DNA from 4 places in the Paenibacillus sp. FSL L8-0663 genome. Region 4 is predicted to be linked to each of the others. Evidence: predicted binding sites of a transcription regulator. Region 4 holds the regulator's gene; each other region holds the start of a gene.
The links. The regulator Rex, encoded in region 4, represses fermentation and respiration genes when NADH is low (regulators of the CRP and FNR family bind a similar motif). The targets are predictions, from matches to a motif close to TTGTGAAATATTTCACAA.
Positions count from the first base shown of each region.

Region 1: the regulator Rex is predicted to act here: its motif matches at 2,734-2,751, upstream of MKY75_RS21025 (cytochrome ubiquinol oxidase subunit I).
Region 2: the regulator Rex is predicted to act here: its motif matches at 1,732-1,749, upstream of nirB (nitrite reductase large subunit NirB).
Region 3: the regulator Rex is predicted to act here: its motif matches at 1,266-1,283, upstream of adhE (bifunctional acetaldehyde-CoA/alcohol dehydrogenase).

Region 1 is NZ_JBBOYM010000001.1:4,733,470-4,737,601, forward strand. It holds gene cydD (thiol reductant ABC exporter subunit CydD) at 1-257, opposite strand, end outside; gene cydB (cytochrome d ubiquinol oxidase subunit II) at 257-1,270, opposite strand; gene MKY75_RS21025 (cytochrome ubiquinol oxidase subunit I) at 1,257-2,663, opposite strand; gene MKY75_RS21030 (response regulator transcription factor) at 3,069-4,132, opposite strand, start outside.
Region 2 is NZ_JBBOYM010000001.1:701,740-705,871, reverse strand. It holds gene nirB (nitrite reductase large subunit NirB) at 1-1,625, opposite strand, end outside; gene MKY75_RS03090 (spore germination protein) at 2,032-3,711, shown strand; gene MKY75_RS03085 (GerAB/ArcD/ProY family transporter) at 3,736-4,132, shown strand, end outside.
Region 3 is NZ_JBBOYM010000001.1:3,462,687-3,466,818, reverse strand. It holds gene MKY75_RS15065 (DODA-type extradiol aromatic ring-opening family dioxygenase) at 1-245, shown strand, start outside; gene MKY75_RS15060 (Crp/Fnr family transcriptional regulator) at 384-1,100, opposite strand; gene adhE (bifunctional acetaldehyde-CoA/alcohol dehydrogenase) at 1,359-3,971, shown strand.
Region 4 is NZ_JBBOYM010000001.1:3,306,127-3,310,258, reverse strand. It holds gene dinG (ATP-dependent DNA helicase DinG) at 1-2,272, shown strand, start outside; gene MKY75_RS14230 (redox-sensing transcriptional repressor Rex) at 2,316-2,969, shown strand; gene MKY75_RS14225 (amidohydrolase) at 2,956-4,132, shown strand, end outside.

The sequences.
Region 1 (4,132 bases), 1.4 Mb from region 4:
GCGCCTGAAGCTTCAGCAAAACGGCCTGCTGTCCGGCGTTGCAGCCAGATCGCCGTATGCCTCGTTGCAAAAGCAGCGAAAAACAACGCCAGCGACGGCCAAGCCATCACCAGCGGATTTTGTTCAAACAAAATCGTAACAGCCTTTGCCAAGAAGACTGCTTGTGCAATCACTGCGGCCCCCTGGAGCAGGGAAAGGGCAGCCAGTAGCAGCATCACTGGCCGAATGCCCTTTAATTCAAACCATGCCTTATCCATTAGTATTCCAAATGATCCTTCTCACTGAGACGCTTATGGAAAACAAAATAGCTCCACGCCTGATAAGCCAGCACAAAGGGTAAAAGCGTTGCTGCAACAATCGTCATGGCTTTCAGTGTGTAATGACTGGAGCTTGCATTATAAATCGTCAAATCAAAAGCACTGTTAATCGAGCTCACCATAAATCTTGGGAACAAACCGACGAATAACGAAACGAAGGTCAGCAAAATCACTGCACCTGTCATCCCGAAGGCCCATCCTTCGCGGCGCTGCTTCAGGAAGTACCACGTCAGCACATAGGCGACAATTCCGACTGCTACCGCAGCATACATAAAGGGACCGCGACGCGCAAATAAATCCGTTGCAAAATAAGTCCATACCACCATGCCCGCAAGTAAAATGCCCAATACCGGAAGAAATTTGGACGCAATCACGCGAGCACGATCCCGTACTTCTCCAATCGTCCGCAGAGAAATAAACGTCAGTCCGTGCATTAGGCACATTCCGACCACTGTCAGTCCAATCCATACGGTATATCCATTGAATACATCGGGAAATCCAGCTTTCAAATCCATGTTTTGCTGAATAGGTACACCTTTCACCAAAGCCGCAAAAGCCATACCGAACAGCATCGGCGGTAGAAAGCTGCCAATCAGAATGCAGGCATCCCACGTTCCTGTCCACCATTTTCCTTCAGCCTTGCCGCGGAACTCAAAAGAAACTCCACGCAAGATCAAACCTAGCAAAATAAACACAAATACGAGATAATATCCGCTGAACATAGTCGCATAAAAATGCGGAAAAGCGGCAAACATTGCACCTGCTGCTGTAATCAGCCACACTTCGTTGGCATCCCAGAATGGACCAATCGTATTGATCATCAAACGTTTTTGTTGGTCGTTACGCGGCACCAATCCTGTGGCCATTCCTACGCCAAAATCAAAGCCCTCCAGAAAAAAGAAGCCGGTAAACAGCACAGCGATCAATAAGAACCATAAATCATTTAGCGACAATGGTGTCACCCCCTTGAGCAAAAGGATCATGAATTACCGTTTGCTGATGTGGCTCAATATCTGGACCTTTGCGAGCCGTACGGTAAAACAGAAACGCCAGCACACCTGTTAAAATTAAATACAATGTGGTAAATGAGATGAACGAGAATAGCACTTCTCCTGCCACAACTGTAGGCGAAACAGAATCTTTCGTTTGAAGCAAACCAAATACCGTCCACGGTTGGCGACCTATTTCAGTCATGATCCAACCTGAAGTATTCCCAATGAATGGAAGGCATATCCCCCATATCATCAGACGGAAGAACCAGCGATGTGAACCTTCCAGCTTTTTACGGAACGTCAGGTAAGCCCCGTATAAGGCGAGTGCAATCATGCCACATCCAGCCGCAATCATAATGCGGAAGCTCCAAAACGTGGTACGTACTGGCGGGATATAATCGCCCGGACCATACGTTTTTTCATATTGGGCTTGCAGCTCATTCATACCAGGCACAGAGCCGGTAAATTTACTATAGGATAGAAAACTCAAAGCAAAAGGAACTTTAATCTCAAAGGAATTTTCCTTGTTTCCAGGATCAATCCATGCGATAACGGTCCAAGGAGCGGGGTCACCACTGTTCTCCCATAAGCCCTCACTGGCAGCCATCTTCATCGGTTGTGTTTTCACCAAATATTGAGCCTGTCCATGACCAAACAACGGAATAGCAATGGCACTAATTAATGCAACAATAATGCTCAATTTGAAAGAAGGTTTAAAAAAGTCCAGATTCTTTTTGTGCATCAGCTTCCATGCACTGATACCCGCGATCAGAAATGCTCCTGTCGCAAAAGCAGCAAACAATGTATGTGGGAATTCCCATAACAGTTGTTCATTCGTTAGCAGAGCAGCAAAATCTTTCATTTCTGCACGTCCATTTTGAATCTCATAGCCTACTGGACGCTGCATGAAGGAATTAGCAGCTAGAATCCACAATGCCGATAACATCGTACCGATAGATACCAACCACATACAAATTAAATGGACCGTTTTGGACAATCTTTCCCAACCGAATACCCATAATCCGATAAAGGTCGATTCCAGGAAAAATGCAAGCAGCGCTTCAATCGCCAGCGGCGTACCAAATACATCACCCACAAAACGGGAAAAGTCCGACCAGTTCATCCCGAACTGAAATTCTTGCAAAATCCCAGTGACTACGCCCAGTGCAAAGTTAATCAGCAGAAACGTTCCCCAGAATTGAGCCATTTTTTTGTACAAGTCATTTTTCTTAATAACATACATAGTCTCCATAATTGCCACCAATAACGACAATCCAATGGAGATCGGCACATAAACAAAGTGAAGAATCGTTGTGGTTGCAAACTGCAACCGTGCCAAATCCAATACGTCCATGATGTTGCTCCTCCCCCTACACTTCTCTTAACATTGATTTATAGTGTCTGTAATCTGAAGTCTTCTACATTTGTGATAGTATTCACATTCTTACATATGCAGCGGTCACTTTTTTAGAAAATGACTCACTCAACTACCTTCACTATGGTTATCATGATCCGGCTTCAGATTATCCCCATTATATAGAATAAATTTAAATGAAATAGAATCGAAAATGTGAACATCGTGTCAAAGCTGTGTCATAATGATGGCGATTTGATGAAAACGACCTAAACTCCATAATAAATGTGACATTTTCGATTGATCTATCTGTTTTTTCGCCATAAAAAAAGCCTCTCTTCGTTCGGAGGTCGTACCTCCGACATCTGCAAGAGAGACTTCATAGCGTTAAACCTAGGGATTCTATCAACAGCCATCTGTTCCTCCGTTCTTTTGAACCCGATTACGATAGGAGGAAGGTGACATTCCAGCATACTTTTTAAATTTACTATGAAAATAATCTGCGTTCGCATACCCTACGCGTTCCGCCACCTGGTGTACCTTAATTCCTTGTGCAAGCAACTCCCTTGCTCGCTCAATCCTCACCTTATCCAGGTAGGCATTAAAGGCCTCGCCAGTATGACTTTTGAACAATTTGCCCAAATAGCCACTATTGTAATTAAACATATCTGCCAGTAACTCCAATCGCAAATTTTCATCATAATGACTATGAATAAAGTCAATCATTTGTTTCATGATGATGTCCTTGCCACCGGGATCAGTCTGTCCAATCCATTGCAACACATGCTCCAGCGAGTGATCCACCAGCTCGCCCAATGTGGAATAAGCATATACATCGGTTATAAAGCTGGAGTGCTCCTCCAGCACGGTTCGGCTGTGATCCTGTCCGGCTGCATACTTGTTCAACGCCAGTGTGAATGTTTGGGCGAACGCCGCCTTGATTGCGGATTCTGTACGATAAATACGTGGAAATTGGCCTTCCATTTCCTTAATGACACGGGTTGCAGCTTCACTATTAGCCATATCTAGCGCATAGTACAGCTTTTCTGCATAACGTATGGGATCATCTGTGACACTATCAGACGTTCCACTCATTTCAGTCTCGACTGTCTCCAATTTGTGTAGGTCTCCGGAAAGCATGACTCTTTCTGCCCGGAACAAAAACGTACGCTCTAACAATCGTAGTGCCTGCTCAAAAGATCTGGGAATGTCGCTAAGACTGGCTACAGGATCACCGGCAGCCACATAAATTTCCGTAGCCCACGCCTTTAGCTCCTGTCGCCAAGCAGCCAGTAACTGAACAGCATCTCTCTCCGTTTTTAACGTGGCGGGAAGCAAAAGACCCATATATATTCCAGCCTCAAACACGATACCTCTGCCCTGCTCATGGAACAATTCTGTTAGCCGCTGCTTTGCTGCCGACTGCCGTGCTTGCCGATCCCAGTCAGGTATACGTAAATCCAGCAGAA
Region 2 (4,132 bases), 2.6 Mb from region 4:
TTTTCATAGGTGTCCGGGTTAATCATTCCCAGATAGTAATTCAGCGCCGGCCGGCATTTGGAGCAACCTTCATCATTATGCCAACCCAGTACATTCATAACTTCACGCGTTGTTGTCAGCCCTTTGGTTTTGATCGCTTCCACAATCTCGTCCCGGCTCAATGTTGTGCAGCTACATATTCCTTGCTTGGCTGACGTCTTGAAGCTGTCTCCAAGAACATATTGTAGAATCTGCTCCACGACCGGCTTACATCCTCCACAAGAACGAGTTGCTCCGGTACATGCTTTAATTTCATCGACTGTAGTCAGCCCATTGTCATTAATTGCATCAACAATGGCCTTTTTAGTAACACCGTTACAGCCACACACAATTTCATCATCGGCCATCGTTTCAGCGGATGATGTTTTCGACCCGTGATTGCTGCATCCAGTACCCATGAGCTGTCCATATATTTCATCTGTCATCAATGTTTGCTGACGCACATATTTTTGCAGGCTAGCAGATTCGCTCACATCGCCAAACAGTACAGTTCCAACAATCTTATTTTCACGAAGCAGCACTTTTTTGTAGGTCCGCTTCCACTCATCTTTTGCAACAATCACCGTATGTTCAGGCTGGGTTATGAATTCGCCAGCTGAGAAAACATCCACCCCTGAAATTTTGAGCTTGGTGGAAACCACCGATCCCATATAACCTTCAGTTTCCGCGCCTGCCAAATGTTTGGCAATGACACTTCCCTGCTCAAACAGCGGAGCTACCAGACCATAACAGATTCCGCGGTGTTCAACACATTCCCCTACAGCATATACATCCGGCACAGAGGTTCTCATCAAATCATCGACTACAATACCACGGTTCGTTTCCATACCACTTTGCACAGCTACCTGAATATTAGGCTTGATCCCAACCGCCATAACGACCAAATCCGCTTCCAGCTCGCTTCCGTCTGAAAACCGCAATCCTTGTACGCGATCTTGACCGTACACCTCCGAAGTTTGCATTTGCATAGCAAACTTGATTCCTTGGCGTTCTAGTTCTGCTTTTAGCATCGCAGAGGCTTCCCGGTCTAGCTGACGTTCCATCAAATCTTCCATTAAATGAACGACCGTAACATCCATCCCCAGATTGACCAGGCCTTTAGCTGCCTCCAGCCCCAACAGACCTCCACCAATGACAGCGGCCTTTTTATAGGTCTTTGCCGCTTCCAGCATTGCCGAGCAATCGGCGATATCTCGGAAACCAATAACTCCCGGTAATTCTTTACCCGGAATAGGCAGAATAAACGATTGTGAACCAGTAGCCACCAAAGCCACATCGTAATCAATTTCCAGTCCGTCTTCGGTGAGAATCTTCTTGTTCTCACCGTCGATACTTTTAACCATTTTTCCTGTATATAAAGTAATCCCTTGATCCGCATACCATTGCAAATCGTTCAGTATGATATCATCTATTGTTTTACTACCTTCCAACACATAAGAGAGCATGATCCTGTTATAGTTCGGATGCGGCTCACTTCCCAGGACTGTAATTTCATATTTATCTGTTAATTTTAAAATTTGTTCGACCGTATTGATACCAGCCATCCCGTTCCCTATAACCACAAGCTTCTTTTTACTGTTTATCATATACCGGTTCCTCCATTCATTCGACGCTACTTCCTATCCGACGACATCTCTACGTTTCTAATGAATATTGTTTATGCTTCTATTTTAATACAGCAGATAGAGCTATATGTGACTAGAATCACAATGTAGTTAAAATTAAGAATATTTAGGGATTTCCCTATTCCGTTTCAAGGGATTTTGCTCCATTCTCTACACTGGCTCTCAGTGCTAGATAGCTCTATAACAACAACAGAAGTGTTTCGTGTGAGATCTGCCGTAATGATTAGATTTAAAAATAGTGTAGTTGATGATCATTTGCTCTGGTCATCGAACGAATCTTTCCAGTTCATGTGTAAATACAACCTTTATAAGGAATACTTTAGGGACAACTTGTATCTTAGAATTGATTCGTTTGGAGGTGGTCATCTTGTGGTCTAAAATAATTTCTTATATTCCGAGCTGGAGTATACTCTTTCAAGCAGGCCTCGCGTTGATTATTCCTTTAGGGATTTATTATATAAACACCTCGATTTATTCGTTTGTCGGTAGTAAGGGAGCGAAATCCAAACATTCTTCCGGTCGGCCGCTCTCCGATGAAAATAACGAAGGGCACCTTGATCAACAGAATAAACCAAACTCTAAAATTACAGGGAATTACGATTCCGATTTAAATTCGATCCGAGAGTCTATAGGCGGAAATAGTGATGTGCATTTTCGTGAGTTTATGTTGAAAAAATTTCATGCTCGGTCCGTATTAGTCTTCATAGAAGGCATGCAGGATGAAAAGCTTATGAGCAATCAGGTATTGGAGGTCTTGATGTTTGAGGGCCAGCAGGACCAACAGGAACAGCCGGAAAGTATAAGTAGCTCTTTTATAAAAGATAGCTTGATGCCACTTACGCAAATTAGTGAAGTTACCAGTATGGAGGAACTGCACGAGTTCATCCTTTTAGGTCATACTGCCTTATTAATTGAAGGAATGAAGGAAGCACTACTGGTAGGCTCGCCTAATGGCGCCATTCGCTCCGTCAATGAACCAACCTCTGAAGCACTACTTCGGGGTCCCAGAATCGGTTTTACGGAAGTATTAAGTGAAAATACTTCGATGCTTCGACGCCAGGGCTTAAATAAAAGTCTGGAAATGAAGAAATTTCAAGTGGGAAGCCGAATCAAAAAGGATCTGGTTGTCGCGTACATCAAGGATATTGTGAATCCGGATCTTCTTGAAGAAGTAAACCGCAGAATATCAAAAATAGATATGGATTTTTTGGCTGAATCCGGTTATGTGGAGCAACTCATCGAAGACAATTATTTAAGTCCGTTCCAGCAGGTTCACAACACAGAGCGACCCGACCGTGTCATTAATGCATTACTGGAAGGAAGAATAGCCATTCTTCTGGACGGGACTCCCTTTGCACTTATTGTCCCGGTGACCTTCAGTATGCTGCTTCAATCTCCCGAGGATTATTATGAACGCTGGATTCCAGGTTCACTTTTACGTTTGCTGAGATTTTTTGGAGCTTTCATAGCGCTGATGGGCCCTGCTTTGTATATCTCTTTTATTTCATTTCATCCCGGTTTGATTCCGACCAAGCTGGTCATTAGCATCATTCAGACCCGTCAAGGCGTCCCTTTTCCTTCCGTCATTGAAGTCATGATTCTGGAAATTTCGATTGAAATCCTGCGGGAAGCCGGCATCCGATTGCCCAAACCCATTGGTCCTGCAATGGGCATTGTGGGAGGCTTGGTCATCGGCGACGCTGCTGTAAATGCGGGCATCGTCAGCCCCTTCCTGGTGATTGTGGTTGCGGTAACTGCCATTTCTTCATTTTCGATACCGACATACAGTGCGGGCATTACCTTGCGCCTACTGCGTTTCGTCGGCATGCTCTTTGCAGCAATCCTGGGGATGCTCGGAACCATATTGTTCTTTCTGTTGATTTGTATCCATCTGACGAAATTGAAAAGCTTCGGCGTCCCATATGTGACTCCCTTTTCCCCGATGCGTCTAAGCGACTTGAAAGATATGTACATCCGAGCTCCTATATCTCTAATGAAACGAAGACCTGTTATGATGAAAACGCAGCAAAAAAGGCGTAGACCATGATGCCAAGACGAAGGAGGAGCTACTGTGTTTAGACGCTCTGATGACAAGATCACGACGAAGCAGGCGGCTGTATTCCTGACCAATACCGTATTGGGCGCAGGGATTTTGACACTGCCGAGGGGTGTAACTGAACAAGTACAGACTCCTGATGCATGGCTTTCTGTCCTCATCGGTGGAGGTATTGTCATATTCGTCGTCTGGGTCATGGTGAAATTAAGTCAACAGTTTCCCGGAAACACCATATACCAATACTCCAGAAGAATTGTAGGCACTGTTCCGGGAGGAATCTTAAGCGTGCTATTGATTATATACTTTATAATCATTGCCGGCTTTGAAATACGTGTGTTAGCTGAAGTGACCATGTTTTTTCTACTCGAAGGCACACCCATCTGGGCGATTGTGATTCCATTTATCTGGGTAG
Region 3 (4,132 bases), 160 kb from region 4:
CGAAAACAGAACCTTGGGCTATAGATTTTGATGATTGGATTATTGAAAAAGTACAAAGTAGAGATATAGAGGCTTTGGATCACTATGAAAGCGAAGCACCGTATGCTCGCCAGGCCGTACCCAGAGCAGAACACTTTGTACCGTTGTTTATTGCAATGGGGAGTGGCAATCCTGCAAACAAAGCCAAGGTTATCCATAGAAGCTATGAGATGGGGAATTTAAGTTATCTATGTTTACAGTTTTAAAGAGTGTTGCCAGAAGAAGGACTGTCATTAAAATGCTTCGCTACTGCTCCTGTATAAGTAGGGGAGTGGAAATAAATTAGGGAGTGTTATAAGCTATAGTGGCTTATAACACTCCCTTTTACATAAAAAAACGATTTATTATATCCGGCAAATCTCACGAGGGCATAGTTCACAATGACATACACCTTGCAGCATTTCCAAATCTTTGACAACAATCATACCATTATCATATTCAACTGCATTTTTCTTACGTAGATCACTAAGCATCCGGTTTACGCTTTCCCGGGTCGCACCGATCATATTTGATAAGTCAGTATGAGTAATTTTTTTATGAATCAGGATATGTTCGCCGTGAGGCTCACCATAGGTATTGCATAGACGAATGAGCGTTGAACATAAAGCGCCTGGCTTGCCGTACATCATCAAATCGCGGAACTTAGTCTGAGTAATGCGGTGATGTGAACCCATCCATTTCATAAAGTCAATCGCAAAATCACAATGCTGGCAAATAAGCAGTTCCAAATCTGTATGATCGATTACGCCAATATCACTGTCTTCCAGAACCTCAGCAGAAAAGGAATGCTTAGTACCGAAAAATGGATCGGCTTGACCAACAAGATCGCCGCTTTGATACATATATAGAATAAGTTCCTTGCCCTCATCCGTTGTTTTGGTTACTTTCACGCGTCCGCGCTTAATATAAAACAGCTTATCCGCTGTATCTCCTTCCCAGAACAGATGCGAGCTTTCTGGCATAACTCGATCTTTCATCATTACTTGCAATCGGTTGAAGCTGGCCTCCGAGAAGCAACAGGTGTTGCCGCGGGCTTCCATTACATTTGTAGGGTTTCTCATCGTCCATTTCCCCTTTGTATCCTATGTTTTTTATCTGCAACTTGATCAATTCAAATTCATTATATACTTGTGCAATGAGTTTTTGGGGCAAGAAGAGGGGGTAAAAGTGGCAGAATTCCAAACTTTGTGATTTAATTCACTTCATAAAATAAAATTTTAAATAGATTGTGAAAAAAATCACAATATATCTTGAAAAGCTGTGTTACGATCAGTGCGTGAACAAGAGATAGTACACGAGATAACAGGAGGATGAGGGAAATGGCTGTTAAAAACGAGGTTATTCAAAAAGAGCAAAGCGCAGAGCAGTATATTCAAACGCTGATTGACCGGGGGAACCGGGCACAGCAAGCTTTCATGAGTATGAATCAGGAACAGATTGACGAAATCGTACAAGCTATGGCACTCGCAGGGATGGATAAACACATGTACCTGGCGAAGTTGGCTGTTGAAGAAACAGGACGCGGTGTGTACGAGGACAAAATCACCAAAAACATGTTTGCAACAGAATATATCTATCATAGTATCAAAAATGAAAAAACCGTCGGTGTCATTGAAGACAATGATTTTGACAGTTTTCAAAAGATAGCAGAGCCAGTCGGTATTATCATGGGGATCACTCCAGTGACAAACCCGACTTCGACTACGATGTTCAAAGCGCTGATTGCCATTAAAACACGTAACCCAATCATTTTCGGTTTCCATCCATCTGCTCAATCGTGTAGTGCGGAAGCAGCCCGCGTCTTGCTCGAAGCAGCTGTTAAACATGGTGCTCCGGCCGATTGTATTCAATGGATTGAAGCACCTTCGATGGATAAGACCAATGTATTGATGAACCACCCTGATGTGGCGCTAATTTTGGCAACTGGTGGATCAGGCATGGTTAAGGCAGCTTATAGCTGCGGTAAACCAGCACTTGGTGTAGGTCCTGGTAACGTGCCTTGCTTTATTGAAAAAACAGCAGATATCAAACAGGCCGTGAACGATCTTATCCTCTCGAAATCTTTTGATAACGGTATGATTTGTGCTTCGGAGCAAGCGGTTATTATCGAAGAGCCAATCTTCGAACAAGTGAAAAAATTGATGATCGCTAACGGTTGCTATTTTGTAAATAAAGAAGAAGCAGCTAAGCTCACTCAAGGAGCTATGAATGTCGAGAAATGTGCAGTGAACCCAGCTATTGTCGGGCAGTCTGCTGTGAAAATTGCTGAAATGAGTGGTATTACAGTACCAGCAGGAACTAAAATTTTGGTCGCTGAGATTGAAGGGGTAGGAACAAAATTCCCATTGTCTGCGGAAAAATTGAGTCCTGTATTGGCTTGCTATAAAGTAAAAAATGCGGAACAAGGTATTCAACGCGCTGCTGAAGTCGTGGAATTCGGGGGCATGGGTCACTCGTCCGCTATTCATTCGAACGATGAGGATGTTATCGCTCGGTTTGCAAACCGTTTGCAAACAGGACGTATCATTGTAAATGCACCTTCCACACATGGTGCGATTGGCGACATTTACAACACCAATCTTCCTTCGTTGACACTTGGTTGCGGTTCGTACGGTCGTAACTCGACTTCGTCGAACGTATCGGCAGTCAATCTGATTAATGTGAAAAGGGTGGCGAAACGGACGGTGAATATGCAATGGTTCAAAGTACCTTCCAAAATCTATTTTGAAAAAAATTCGACACAGTATCTTGCTAAAATGCCTGATATCACACGTGTAGCTATTATCACAGACCCTATGATGGTACAACTGGGATATGTAGATCGTGTTATTCATTATCTGCATCAGCGCCAAACACCAGTAGCTATCGAAGTGTTCTCTGAAGTAGAGCCAGATCCATCGACAGTTACGGTAGAACGTGGTACTGAAATGATGAGACGTTTCCAACCGGATTGCATCATCGCACTGGGCGGCGGTTCGCCAATGGATGCCGCTAAAGGCATGTGGATGTTCTATGAATATCCAGATACTGATTTCAATAACTTAAAACAAAAATTCATGGATATCCGTAAACGGATTTACAAGTACCCACGTCTGGGCCAAAAAGCACAATTTGTAGCTATCCCTACAACATCGGGTACAGGTTCCGAAGTTACATCGTTCGCAGTAATTACGGACAAAAACCTGGGCGACACGAAGTACCCACTGGCTGACTATGAGTTGACTCCTGATGTGGCAATTATTGACCCAGTGTTTGTATATTCGCTGCCTAAAACAGCTGTAGCGGACACAGGTATGGACGTTCTGACACATGCTATCGAGGCTTACGTGTCCGTAATGGCTAATGACTACACAGATGGTCTGGCAATTAAAGCCATTCAATTGGTATTCCAATACCTAGAACAATCGGCTCTGACCGGTGATAAGCTGGCTCGTGAAAAAATGCATAATGCTTCCACACTTGCTGGTATGGCGTTTGCTAATGCATTCTTGGGCATTAACCACAGTCTTGCACATAAATGGGGTGGACAATACCATACAGCGCATGGCCGCACGAATGCCATTTTGATGCCGCACGTTATTCGTTATAATGCGAAAAAACCGACAAAATTTGCTTCGTTCCCTAAATATTCGCACTTTGTTGCGGATGAGCGTTATGCAGAAATCGCGCGCATACTGGGACTGCCTGCACGCACCACCGAAGAAGGGGTTAACAGCTTGATCGAAGCGATCCGTAAAATGAACAAAACACTCGGTATCGAGGAATCGTTCCAACAAATCGGTTTCGATGCGAAAGATTTCGAATCACGTGTAGATTATCTGGCTGACCGCGCATTTGAAGATCAATGTACAACTGCGAATCCTAAGTTGCCACTGGTTACTGAGTTGGCTGATGTCTATCGCAATGCCTTCTACGGACGTTTTGACCAATAATATAATAGGTAAGAAGAGGCTTGTGAAAAAGCATTTTCTCGTTCAATACCGATGCAGGCTCTCTATATAGAGGGCCTGTTGGTTTGGGAAGGGAGGTGAACGGCAAGGCTAAGGATATAGGTGCGAAGCTAGGGAAAATAAAGTGACAAAAATCACTCATA
Region 4 (4,132 bases):
AGAGCTTGATCCTATTCAGGATTTGGAGGGATATCAGTTTTTTCGTCAGCTTGCGCTAAAAGTGGAAGATTGGACGGAGCTAGCTGCTCCGCGTAGAGAAGATGACCCGAATCCACTGTCAGGTGTTACCTTTGAGGAGTACATGGATGATGTGCGGGACAATTTGCGTTCATCCTTGAGTCAATATGAGGAGCGCGAGGCGCAGATACAGATGATTGAGGGTGTGAATCAGGCACTGAGTGAAGACAAGCATCTGCTGATTGAAGCAGGTACAGGAACAGGGAAGTCTCTGGGTTATTTGCTCCCATCGCTGTATCACAGTGTGAAAAAGGGACAGCGCGTTATGGTGAGTACACATACGATCAACCTGCAGGAGCAATTACGCGAGCGCGACATTCCGATGCTGACCAAGGTGATTCCGTTTCCGTTCCGGGCTGCTATTTTCAAGGGTCGGGGACATTATTTGTGTCTGCGTAAGTTTGAACATAAAATAAACAGAAGAGACTTCGCTACACCGAAGGAAGATTTAATTACAGCGGCTCAGATGATCGTCTGGTTGACGCTAACAGAAACCGGTGATGATGAAGAACTGAATCTGAGCAACCGTGGAGGGGATTTCTGGGAAACGGTGGCGAGTGATTCAGAGTCCTGTCTTGGTCGTTCCTGCCCATGGTTCCGCAAATGTTATTATCATCGTGCACGCCATGAAGCAGGAATAGCGGATGTTGTTATTACGAATCACTCTAAGTTGTTCACAGACGTCAAAGCCAGTCATCAGTTATTGCCGAGCTATGAACATCTGGTGATAGATGAAGCCCATCACCTGGAGGAAGTAGCTGGTAAACACCTAGGTATGCATATGAAATATTTCACACTCGTGCATACACTGACGCGACTGTTCAAAGACAGCAAGAATGGACAACTGCCTTCACTTCGTCAACAGTTGGCGAAATCGGGGCACGAGAAGTCGGCAGATTGGGCCTCAACTATCGACCAGCTGTATCCGCTCGTGTTAGAGGTGAAGGAAACTTGGGACCTGCTAAGCGACAAGCTGTTTGGCATGTTGCCGGAGCGAAGTGATGCGACACCGGGTGAAACAGGACAGTTTTCTTCCCGTCTCAAACCTTCGGCCAAGCCTGCAAAGTGGGATCAGGCGGGAGCTTTGGAAAATCAGCTATATGTAACGATGAGCGAAATTTTGCGCAAGGGCGACAAGCTGATGCTGGACGTCAAGGAAGAACATGACGATTATGCGGCGGATAGCCTTATTACAGATATCACGGGTCTGCTCAAGGATTTGGCGGGGATTCGAGAAAATTTGCGCTTTTTTATCCGACTCGATGATGAAACAACCGTATACTGGCTCGAGGCAAGCGGGCAATTCCGTAGTAAATCATTGCAATTTTATGCGGTACCCGTCGATGTGAGCCGCCAGTTGAAAGAAATGTTTTTTGACAAAAAAAGAAGCATTATTCTGACTTCTGCTACCTTGTCGGTAGATAAGTCGTTTCAGTACATGATCGATCAGCTCGGCTTACAGGAGGCCGCAGATCAAGAGCGGCTGATGACTTCGCAGCTCCCGTCACCCTTTAATTACAGGGATCAGGTGTTGCTGGTTATTCCACGGGATTTCCCAAGTGTGAAGGGCAGTGTAGGAGATGCGCATTTTGTAGATATGCTCGTTAGCTCTCTAGGAGCGACTGCTCAGGCGACACGTGGGAGAATGCTCGTTCTGTTTACGTCCTATCGGATGCTCCGGCAAGTGTATGAGCCGCTCAAAGAGGCCTTAGCATCCAGCGAAATTACTGTGCTGGGACAAGGTGTGGACAGTGGAAGTCGCAGCAAGCTAACCCGCCGGTTTCAGGAAGCGAAAGCTTCTGTATTGCTGGGGACCAGCAGTTTCTGGGAAGGCGTCGATATTCCGGGGAAGGCTCTGACTTGTCTAGCCATTGTTCGCTTGCCGTTTCAACCGCCGAATCACCCGCTGCTGGAGGCAAAAAGCGAACTGCTCCAGCAGCAGAAGAAGAATCCATTTATGAAGCTGTCTGTACCGCAAGCGGTCATTCGCTTCAAACAGGGATTTGGTCGGTTGGTACGTACAGCGAACGACCACGGGGTCGTTATCGTTTATGATACGCGTGTGATTGAATCCTATTACGGAAAGCACTTTTTGTACTCGTTACCGGGACCAAAAATGGAGCATATGCCATCGGAGCAAATGGTGCCCCGCATCGCCGAATGGCTCCAATCCGCCCCGGAGACAGAGGCATAACGGACGGACATAAGTATGTTCGTTACAATTAGGGGGAGCAAGTATGAAATCAGATAAAATTTCAGAGGCTGTCGTACGGAGGTTACCCGTATATTTACGTTATCTGAATGCACTGCACAAACGGGAGGTGGCTACGGTCTCTTCTCAAGAGCTGGGACAGAGGCTAGATTTGAACCCGGCCCAAATCCGTAAAGATCTTGCTTATTTTGGAGATTTTGGTCGGAAGGGTATCGGTTATGATGTTTCTTATCTCATTGAGAAAATACGCCATATCCTGAAAATCGACCAACAAATTAATGTAGTATTGGTCGGAGCGGGTAATCTGGGGCAAGCCCTTTCGAATTATAACGCTTATTTAAAAGACAATATGAAGATTGTGGCGGTATTTGATGCGTTTCCGGATAAGGTAGGAACCAAGATCAATACATTGGTCGTGCAACCGATGGATGAACTGGAAGCGACTGTGAAAGAAAAAAACATTCGAATCGGGATTATTACCGTACCTGATTTTGAAGCACAGCACGTGGCTGATAGGCTTATTGATAGCGGAATTGGAGCGATCCTGAACTTTGCACCGACTACTCTCAAGGCACCAGCCAACATTCGGATTCATGCCACAGACTTTACAACTGATTTGCTTAGCCTCGCTTATTATTTGGAGGACGGAAAGGAAGAAGCACAATATGACAGTGAATAAATGGATGATTAAAAACGGATCTTTTGCCGTAAATGGACCAGAAGCAGGGGTAGTCCATGGTTTTATGATTGTGGAGGATAGTCGTATTACTTATATTGGCGAAACCTTGCCTGCGGGTGAGGAAGAGACGGAAGCGATCGATGGTAAAGGGCTATTGTTTTTACCTGGTCTGATCAATACTCATGGTCATGCGGCGATGTCTCTACTGCGTGGGCATGGAGATGATTTGGCACTTCAAGTATGGCTTCAGGAAAAAATGTGGCCTATGGAAGCCAAGTTTACATCTACAGACGTGTACTGGGGTACGTCCTTGTCTGTGCTGGAAATGCTGAAAGGTGGAACAACAACCTTCCTCGATATGTACGATCATATGGATGAGGTGGCTCGTGTGGCTGAAGAGTCAGGTATTCGTGCAAGTCTGATGCGTGGAGCAATTGGACTATGTTCGGAGGAAGAACAGCGAATCAAGCTGGCAGAGGCCGTGACTTTTGCGCGTAACTGGCACGGTAAAGCAGACGGCCGTATTACAACGATGATGTCACCGCATGCGCCATATACATGTCCACCTGCGTTTATTGAAAAATTCGTACAAGCTGCGCATGATCTGGACTTGCCACTGCATACGCACATGTCTGAGACGATCGCCGAAGTAGAGCAAAACGTACGCGACTACGGTTTGCGTCCGGTTGCACACTTGGATAAGCTTGGCTTTTTCTCCCGTCCTTCGCTTGTTGCCCATGGCGTTCATTTGAACGACGAAGAAATAGCTTTACTGGCAGAACGTGGTGTAGCGGTTTCCCACAATCCTGGCAGCAACTTGAAGCTGGCAAGTGGTGTGGCAAGAGTGCCTGAATTGCTGCGTGCAGGGGTTACGGTTTCTCTCGGAACGGATGGTCCTGCCAGCAATAATAACCTGGATATGTTCGAGGAAATGCGTCTGGCAGCACTTATTCACAAGGGTGTATCCGGTGACCCTACGGCAGTTCCTGCAAGTGAAGCGCTGCGTCTGGCAACAGAATACGGTGCAAAGTCGATTGGTTTAAAAGAAGTAGGAGCGTTGGCAGCAGGCAACAAGGCTGACTTTATCGCGTTGGATCTGAATCAGGCACATTTCTTGCCGCGTACAGATCTTATTTCCCATGCGGTATACTCTGCAAGCGCCA